One region of the Yinghuangia aomiensis genome, then DNA from elsewhere that is predicted to be linked to it. Evidence: riboswitches for the same ligand, from Rfam matches in the RefSeq annotation. Region 1 holds a riboswitch; the other holds the start of a gene.
The links. A riboswitch is a leader RNA that binds a small molecule or an ion and turns the genes downstream of it on or off. The one in region 1 is predicted to bind FMN.

Region 1 (3,392 bases):
GCAGTTCGCGCGTGGAGCCTTTACGAATCCCGACCCTGCGGTGCGTGAGGCCGCGAAGGAGCGGGTGCGCGCGGCGGTGGAGGTCGCGAGGGTACTGGACGCCGGCTATGTGAAGTTCTGGCCCGGCCAGGACGGATTCGACATGCCGGGGCAGGTGGACCATGCACAGATGTGGGATCTGACGGTGGACACGGTGCGCGAACTCGCCGCCGAACATCCGGACGTGCAGTTCGCCATCGAGTACAAGCCCAAGGAACCGCGCGTGCAGATCACGCTGGGCAACGCGGCGAAGACGCTGCTGGCGATCGCGGCCTCCGGGGTGGACAACGTCGGGATCGTTCTCGACTTCGGCCATTCGCTGATGGCCGGCGAGAGCCCCGCGGAAGCGCTGCATTTGGTGCACCGACACGGCAAATTGGTGTCCGCAGAGCTGAACGACAACTGGCGCGCCTGGGACGACGATCTTCCGGTCGCGTCGGTGCACCTGTTCGAAACCCTGGAGTTCCTGCTCGCCCTGCGCGAGATCGGCTGGGAACAGCCGGTGTTGCTGGACCAGTTCCCCTTCCGCGAGGACCCGGTCGCGGCGCTGTCCCACAGCATCCGGACGATCCGGTGGCTGGACGCCGTCGTGGACGGGGCCGACCTCGCCGCGGTGCGCGATGCGCGCCGCGCACAGGATGCCCTTGCGGTGCAGCACATTTGGTGGGCAGCTGTTGCCGAGGCCGGCTCGTACGCCTAGCGGCATGCCGTGGCGCGTCGGGCTGACGCCTGGGTGATGTCGGAGCGGGCGGGGTGCCCCCTGAGGGTCTCCCCGCCCGACCGCCCGACCGCTCGATGCGGTGCGGATGCCGCAGCGGCGTCAGCCGAGCGGGTCCACTCGACGGCTGCTTGCGGTGTCACCGATGCGCTGCCGGTAGGCCACCAGGTCGGCGATGCTCACCAGCCGCAGACCAAACCTGTCCGCGAACGCACGCAGTTCGGGCAAGCGCATCATGGTGCCGTCGTCGTTGACCAGTTCGCACAGCACGCCGGCGGGTTCACAGCCGGCGAGGCGAGCGAGGTCGATCGTCGCCTCGGTGTGGCCGAGACGGGCGAGAACGCCGCCCGGATCGGCACGCAGGGGGACGACGTGGCCGGGGCGGGACAGGTCGCCCGGGCTGGTTGCGGGGGAACCGAGCAGGCGGATGGTTCGGGCGCGGTCGGCGGCGGAAATTCCGGTGGCCACGCCTTCGCGGGCGTCGACGGCGACAGCGTACGCAGTTCCGCGCCGGTCCTGGTTGGTGTGGTACATCGGCGGAAGTTCGAGCCGGTCACAGGCTTCCGGCAGCAGCGGCACGCAGACGTACCCGGATGTGTAGCGGACCATGAACGCGACCAGTTCGGGGGTCGCGTGTTCCGCGGCGAAGATCAGGTCGCCCTCGTTCTCGCGCGTCTCGTCGTCGACGACGACGACCGCGCGCCCCACGGCGATGCTCGCGATCGCCTCTTCGATCGAATCGAGGGCGATGTCGGGGGCGAGGGTGTCCGGCTGGTTCATGGTGCTTCCTTCCCGCTGGGGCGCTCGGTGGTCCGGGCTCGGCGGGGTGGGAGCGCCGCAAAACGGCACAGCGAGGACGCACGGCGGGCTCGGCACGGGGAGACGCTCCTCTCCCTGCGGACGCCGACTTCGCCGGATGTGCGTCATCGCCTACGCGCGGACTCTCTTCCGGACTCTCACCGTCGGCCCCGGAGTTCCACCGGGTCAGCCGATCGATCGCTCGACCGGGTCGCGGGCTGTCACCGCCGGTTCGGAATTCCACCGAACCCCGCCAACGCGTATGGAAATTTGCTGCTGCGTAGATATTCACACAGTCGACGTCCGTCAGCCACACCGAGTGGCCAAGCTCACGGGTGCCGCTCGGTGCAGTCGGCCTCAGTCCGTCAGGCGGCGGGCCGTGAAGTGGTCGGTGATGAGAACGTTGGCGAGCCCGCCGCGCAAGGCCGCGCGCACCGCCTCGGTCTTGCGCCGCCCGCCGGCCACGGCAACGCTGCGCGGTGCGGCGCGCAGGCGTTCCGGGTCGATGCCGATGACGCGGTCCGCGGTCGCGGAGTCCGCGGGGCGTCCGTCGGCGTCGAAGAAGCGCATGCACACGTCGCCGACCGCGCCTGCGGCACGCAGGTCGTCGAGTTCCTCGGCGGAAAAGACATTGCCGCTGGCGGCGACCACGCGGGACGGCTCGAGCGCGCCGATGCCGATCAACGCAAGGGTGAGTTCGTCGAACAGGTCCGTCGCGGCCGAAACGAAGGGGTCCTCCCGCAGCGCCTTGGCGCTGGCGGCGGATCCCGCGACTCCCGGCGAGGGCAGGTGCACGGCCTCGCCTCCGACGAGGCGGGCCATGCGGTCGGTCAATCGAGTGGCGTGTTCGGCGGCCGCCGGGTCGCCGATGCCGCCGAGAATCTGCACCACGCGTACCTCGGTCAGGTTGGGCAGCGGGTGCATCGCATCCACGGTGGCCAAAAGGGAAGCACTCCACGACGAGATGCCCACGACGTCCCCGGAGCGGAGCGTGGCTTCGAGGTAGTAGGCGGCGGCCGGGCCGAGCCGGTTGATGATGTGCTGTTCGTCGTCCTCGGCGGCGTCGACGACCAGGGCGAGCTTGAGGCCGTAGCGCTGCTGCAGCGCGTCCTCGAGGTCCGGATGCGTGCCCGGCGGAGTCGCCACGGTGATCCGCACGATGCCTTCGGTCTCGGCCTTCTTCAGCAACCGGGAGACCCGGGCCTGCGACAGCCCGAGGCGCGCGGCGATCTGCGGCTGGCGGATGTGCTCGGTGTAGTACATGTGCGCGACCCGCGTCATGATCCGCAGCTCTTCGGCCGACGCCATTGCTCCTCGTGTCCTTTCGGCCATGCCGGACGCCGTGGGGCCCGCGTCGGCTGTGGCGCACAACTGTACTGACGCGCGGCTGTGCGCATCTCCGTGAACACCCCGGGTGCCCTGACCAGGGGCGCCACCAGGTGGTCGAGGCGTCGTTGACGACGCGACGCACCCGAGGTTAGCGTGAGCCTGCATCAACATTCATGAGTGAATAGGTATTCACATGACGCTGAAGGCGGTTCCCGGAAGCAGCGACCGGCTGCGTGAACTCCGGCAGTCCCTGGTGGAAGCCACCCCAGTCGAGCGGAACGCGCGGCTCGCCGCCGCCGCGAACGCGATCCGCCGTCGTGATCTGGAGATGATCCGCCGCGCCGGACTGGGGCATATCGGAGGAGACTTCTCCGCGATCGACATCCTGACGGTGCTCTACCACCTGGTACTCCGGCATGACCCCGAGCGGCCCGACTCGGTGGACCGCGACCGCTTCGTGCTGAGCAAGGGGCACAGTGCGGGAGCGCTCTACGCGACTCTGGCTTCG
Region 2 (3,392 bases), on a different contig from region 1:
TGGCTGGCGCTGCTGCGGACCCCCGTGTCGCTGTTCGTGCCCGCGCCGGATCTGCCGGTGTGGGGCGCGCTGGCGCAGGTGCTGATCGTGTTCGGTCTCGGTGAACTGACGTTCGGGATCCGGCGGACCTTGTTCGTGGCCTATTTGGCGACGCTCGCCGGGACGCTCGCGGCGCGCGGGATGGTCGCGCTCGGGCCGGACCGGATCCTCGGCATCGAACCGCGGCTGGCGCACGTGTTCGACACGGGGCCGTCGGCGGCGGTCGTCGGCCTGGTCGTGGCGATCGCCTGGGCCGACCGGGCGTGGACGCTCATGGCCGTGGTGTGGGGGCTGATGATCGCCGAGGTGGCGTGGAAGCCGAACCTCGCCGGGCGGGAGCACCTGATCGGGATGGCCGTCGTGCTGGGCTACGCGGTGGCGTCCGAGGCGTGGCGGCGCGGGCGCGAAGTACGCGCGATCGTCGAGTGGACCGATCGGCGCGGCGTCGAGGTGAAGGCCGCCCGATAGCCGGAAGCGGGTGCCGTCGGAGATTCCGGCGGCACCCGCTTCGCGGTGTTCCGGGTCAGTGGGCGCAGGCCCAGGCGGCCTTCGTGGTGGCGTCGTTCGCGAGCGCGCGGAGCTTGTCGACCGCGGCGCCCGGGTCGCGGCCGTCGTACACCGCGGACCCGGCGACGAACACGTCGGCGCCGGCTTCCGCGCAGCGCTCGATCGTCTCCGCGGACACCCCGCCGTCGACCTGGAGCCACATGTCCAGGCCGTGCTTGCCGATGAGTTCCCGGGTGCGGCGGATCTTCGGGAGCATGATGTCGAGGAACTTCTGGCCGCCGAAGCCCGGTTCGACGGTCATCACGAGGATCATGTCGAGTTCCGGCAGCAGGTCCTCGAAGGGCTCGATCGGGGTGGCCGGCTTGAGCGCCATCGACGCGCGGGCGCCGGCCGCGCGGATCGAGCGGGCGAGGCGGACCGGCGCGGCGGCGGCTTCGACGTGGAAGGTGACACTGCCCGCGCCGGCCTCGGCGTAGGCGGGCGCCCAGCGGTCCGGGTCCGCGATCATCAGGTGCGCGTCGACGGGGGTGTCCGCGGCCTTGAGGATGGATTCCACGACGGGCAGGCCCAGCGTGAGGTTGGGGACGAAGTGGTTGTCCATCACGTCGACATGGAGCCAGTCGGCGTTGGCGACCTTGGCGGTCTCGTCGGCGAGACGCGCGAAGTCCGCGGACAGGATGCTGGGCGAGATCTGAACGGGGGCCATGGGGACAGGGTGCCATCCCCGCGCCCGATGGCTGGAATCGGATGGGCCGATATTCCGACTGCCGGACATCCCGCCGGACACCCCGGATCCTGACGGTGCGTCAGGTGTTCGGCCGACTGCACTGAGTGTGCGTGATGGAACACACAGAAGCGGCAAGGTCAAGTCCGCAGGCAGGCGTGGCACACTTCGAGGTGTACGAATGTCACGTACGCGCGCTCCGGGGTCGGTGAAAATCCGAACCGGCGGTAAAAGTCCGCGACCCGGTCAGCGTCCTCCATCCCGGAGGCGCCGATCGGCTGAACCGGTGGAATTCCGGTACCGACGGTGAAAGTCCGGATGGGAGGCAGCGCGCGGCGGCCGACTTCGCCATGCGGGCTACCCTGCCCCATGCCGAGGTTTGCGTCGTCCTGCCTTCCCGCGGCATGCCCGCAAACCCCGCCCCGGTCCACGCGTCGCGAGATGCGGAGGAGTCCGGGTGTCCGGCGAGGCGGGTCCCACCCCCGAAGGGGTCGACGCGGCGATCGACGTCGCGGCGCACATGCGCCGCGCGATCGACCTGGCCGCACGCGGCCTCGGCACCACCAGCCCCAACCCCGTCGTGGGCAGCGTCGTTCTCGACGCGCACGGCGACATCGCCGGCGAGGGCTTCCACGAAGTCGCCGGCGGCCCGCACGCCGAAGTCGCCGCGCTCCGCGCCGCGGGCGACCGGGCCCGGGGCGGCACCGCGATCGTCACCCTCGAACCGTGCGCCCACACCGGCCGCACCGGGCCCTGCGCCCAAGCGCTCATCGACGCCGGAATCGCGCGCGTCTTCTACGCCGTCTCCGACCCCACCCCCAACGCCTCCGGCGGCGCCGCCATGCTGCGCGCGGCCGGGGTCGAGGTGCACAGCGGCGTCCTCGCCGCCGAAGCCGCGCGCGGCAACGAAGCCTGGCTGACCGCCGCCCGCCTCGGCCGCCCCTTCACCACCTGGAAGTACGCCGCCACTCTCGACGGCCGCATCGCCGCCGCCGACGGCACCAGCCGCTGGATCAGCTCCGCCGCATCCCGCGCCGACGTCCACCGGCTCCGCGCCCGGGTCGACGCGGTCGTCGCCGGATCCGGCACCCTCCTCGCCGACGACCCCCACCTCGCCGTCCGCGGCACCGACGGCCCGGTCCGCCAGCCGCTGCGCGTCGTCGTCGACACCCACGCCCGCATCCCGGCCGGCGCCCGCGTCCTCGACGACGCCGCACCGACCCTCGTCGCGGTCGCCGACGACCTGCCCGCCGCCACCGCCCGGGCCCTCGCAGACCGGATCGCCGGCCGCGCCGAGATCCTGCCGCTGCCGCGCGCCGCCGCGGGCGGACTCGACCTCGACGCCCTCAACAAAGCGCTCTACGCCCGCGGCGTCCGCTCCGTCCTCCTCGAAGGCGGCCCCACCCTCGCCGGCGCCTACGCCGCGGCCGGGCTCGTCGACAAGGTCGTCGCCTACCTCGCCCCCGTCCTCCTCGGCGCCGGCCCCACCGCCCTCGGCCCCGCCGGAATCTCCACCATCGCCGACGCGTTGCGCCTCACCGTCGACGACACGGAAACCGACCGCTTCGGCGGCGACATCCGCATCACCGCACGCCCCGCCCGGCCCCCGTCCGACGAGCCCGTCGCGAACCAGCCCGCAGCCCAGCCCGTGAAGGAGTCCTAGCGTGTTCACCGGAATCGTGGAGGAACTCGGCGAGATCGTCTCCGTCGAGCAGCTCGGAGACTCCGCCCGCCTGACCGTGCACGGCCCCGTCGTCACCGCCGGCGCCCGGCACGGCGACTCCATCGCGGTCAACGGCGTCTGCCTGACCGTCGTCGACGAGAAGATCGACCCCGCCGACGCCACCTTCACCGCCGACGTCATGGCCGAAACGCTCAAGCGCTCCAGCCTCGGCGCCCTCGAACCCGGTTCGCGCGTCAACCTCGAACGCCCGATGGAACTCGGCGGACGCCTCGGCGGCCACCTCGTCCAAGGCCACGTCGACGGCATGGGCACCGTCCTCTCCCGCACCCCAGGCGAGCACTGGGAGATCGTCGAGATCTCGCTGCCCGCCGAACTCGCCCGCTACGTCGTCGACAAGGGCTCCATCACCGTCGACGGCATCAGCCTCACCGTCGTCGA

Region 2: another riboswitch for FMN. It lies ahead of ribD (bifunctional diaminohydroxyphosphoribosylaminopyrimidine deaminase/5-amino-6-(5-phosphoribosylamino)uracil reductase RibD); the one in region 1 lies ahead of ribB (3,4-dihydroxy-2-butanone-4-phosphate synthase).

The regions. Positions count from the first base shown of each region.
Region 1 covers NZ_BAABHS010000027.1:40,811-44,202, reverse strand. Annotated here, with positions in the region: gene ABEA93_RS30430 (sugar phosphate isomerase/epimerase family protein) at 1-739, shown strand, start outside; gene ribB (3,4-dihydroxy-2-butanone-4-phosphate synthase) at 860-1,537, opposite strand; FMN riboswitch at 1,690-1,817, opposite strand; gene ABEA93_RS30420 (sugar-binding transcriptional regulator) at 1,913-2,863, opposite strand; gene ABEA93_RS30415 (transketolase) at 3,078-3,392, shown strand, end outside.
Region 2 covers NZ_BAABHS010000018.1:102,289-105,680, forward strand. Annotated here, with positions in the region: gene ABEA93_RS24700 (hypothetical protein) at 1-507, shown strand, start outside; gene rpe (ribulose-phosphate 3-epimerase) at 563-1,252, opposite strand; FMN riboswitch at 1,461-1,606, shown strand; gene ribD (bifunctional diaminohydroxyphosphoribosylaminopyrimidine deaminase/5-amino-6-(5-phosphoribosylamino)uracil reductase RibD) at 1,791-2,933, shown strand; gene ABEA93_RS24715 (riboflavin synthase) at 2,935-3,392, shown strand, end outside.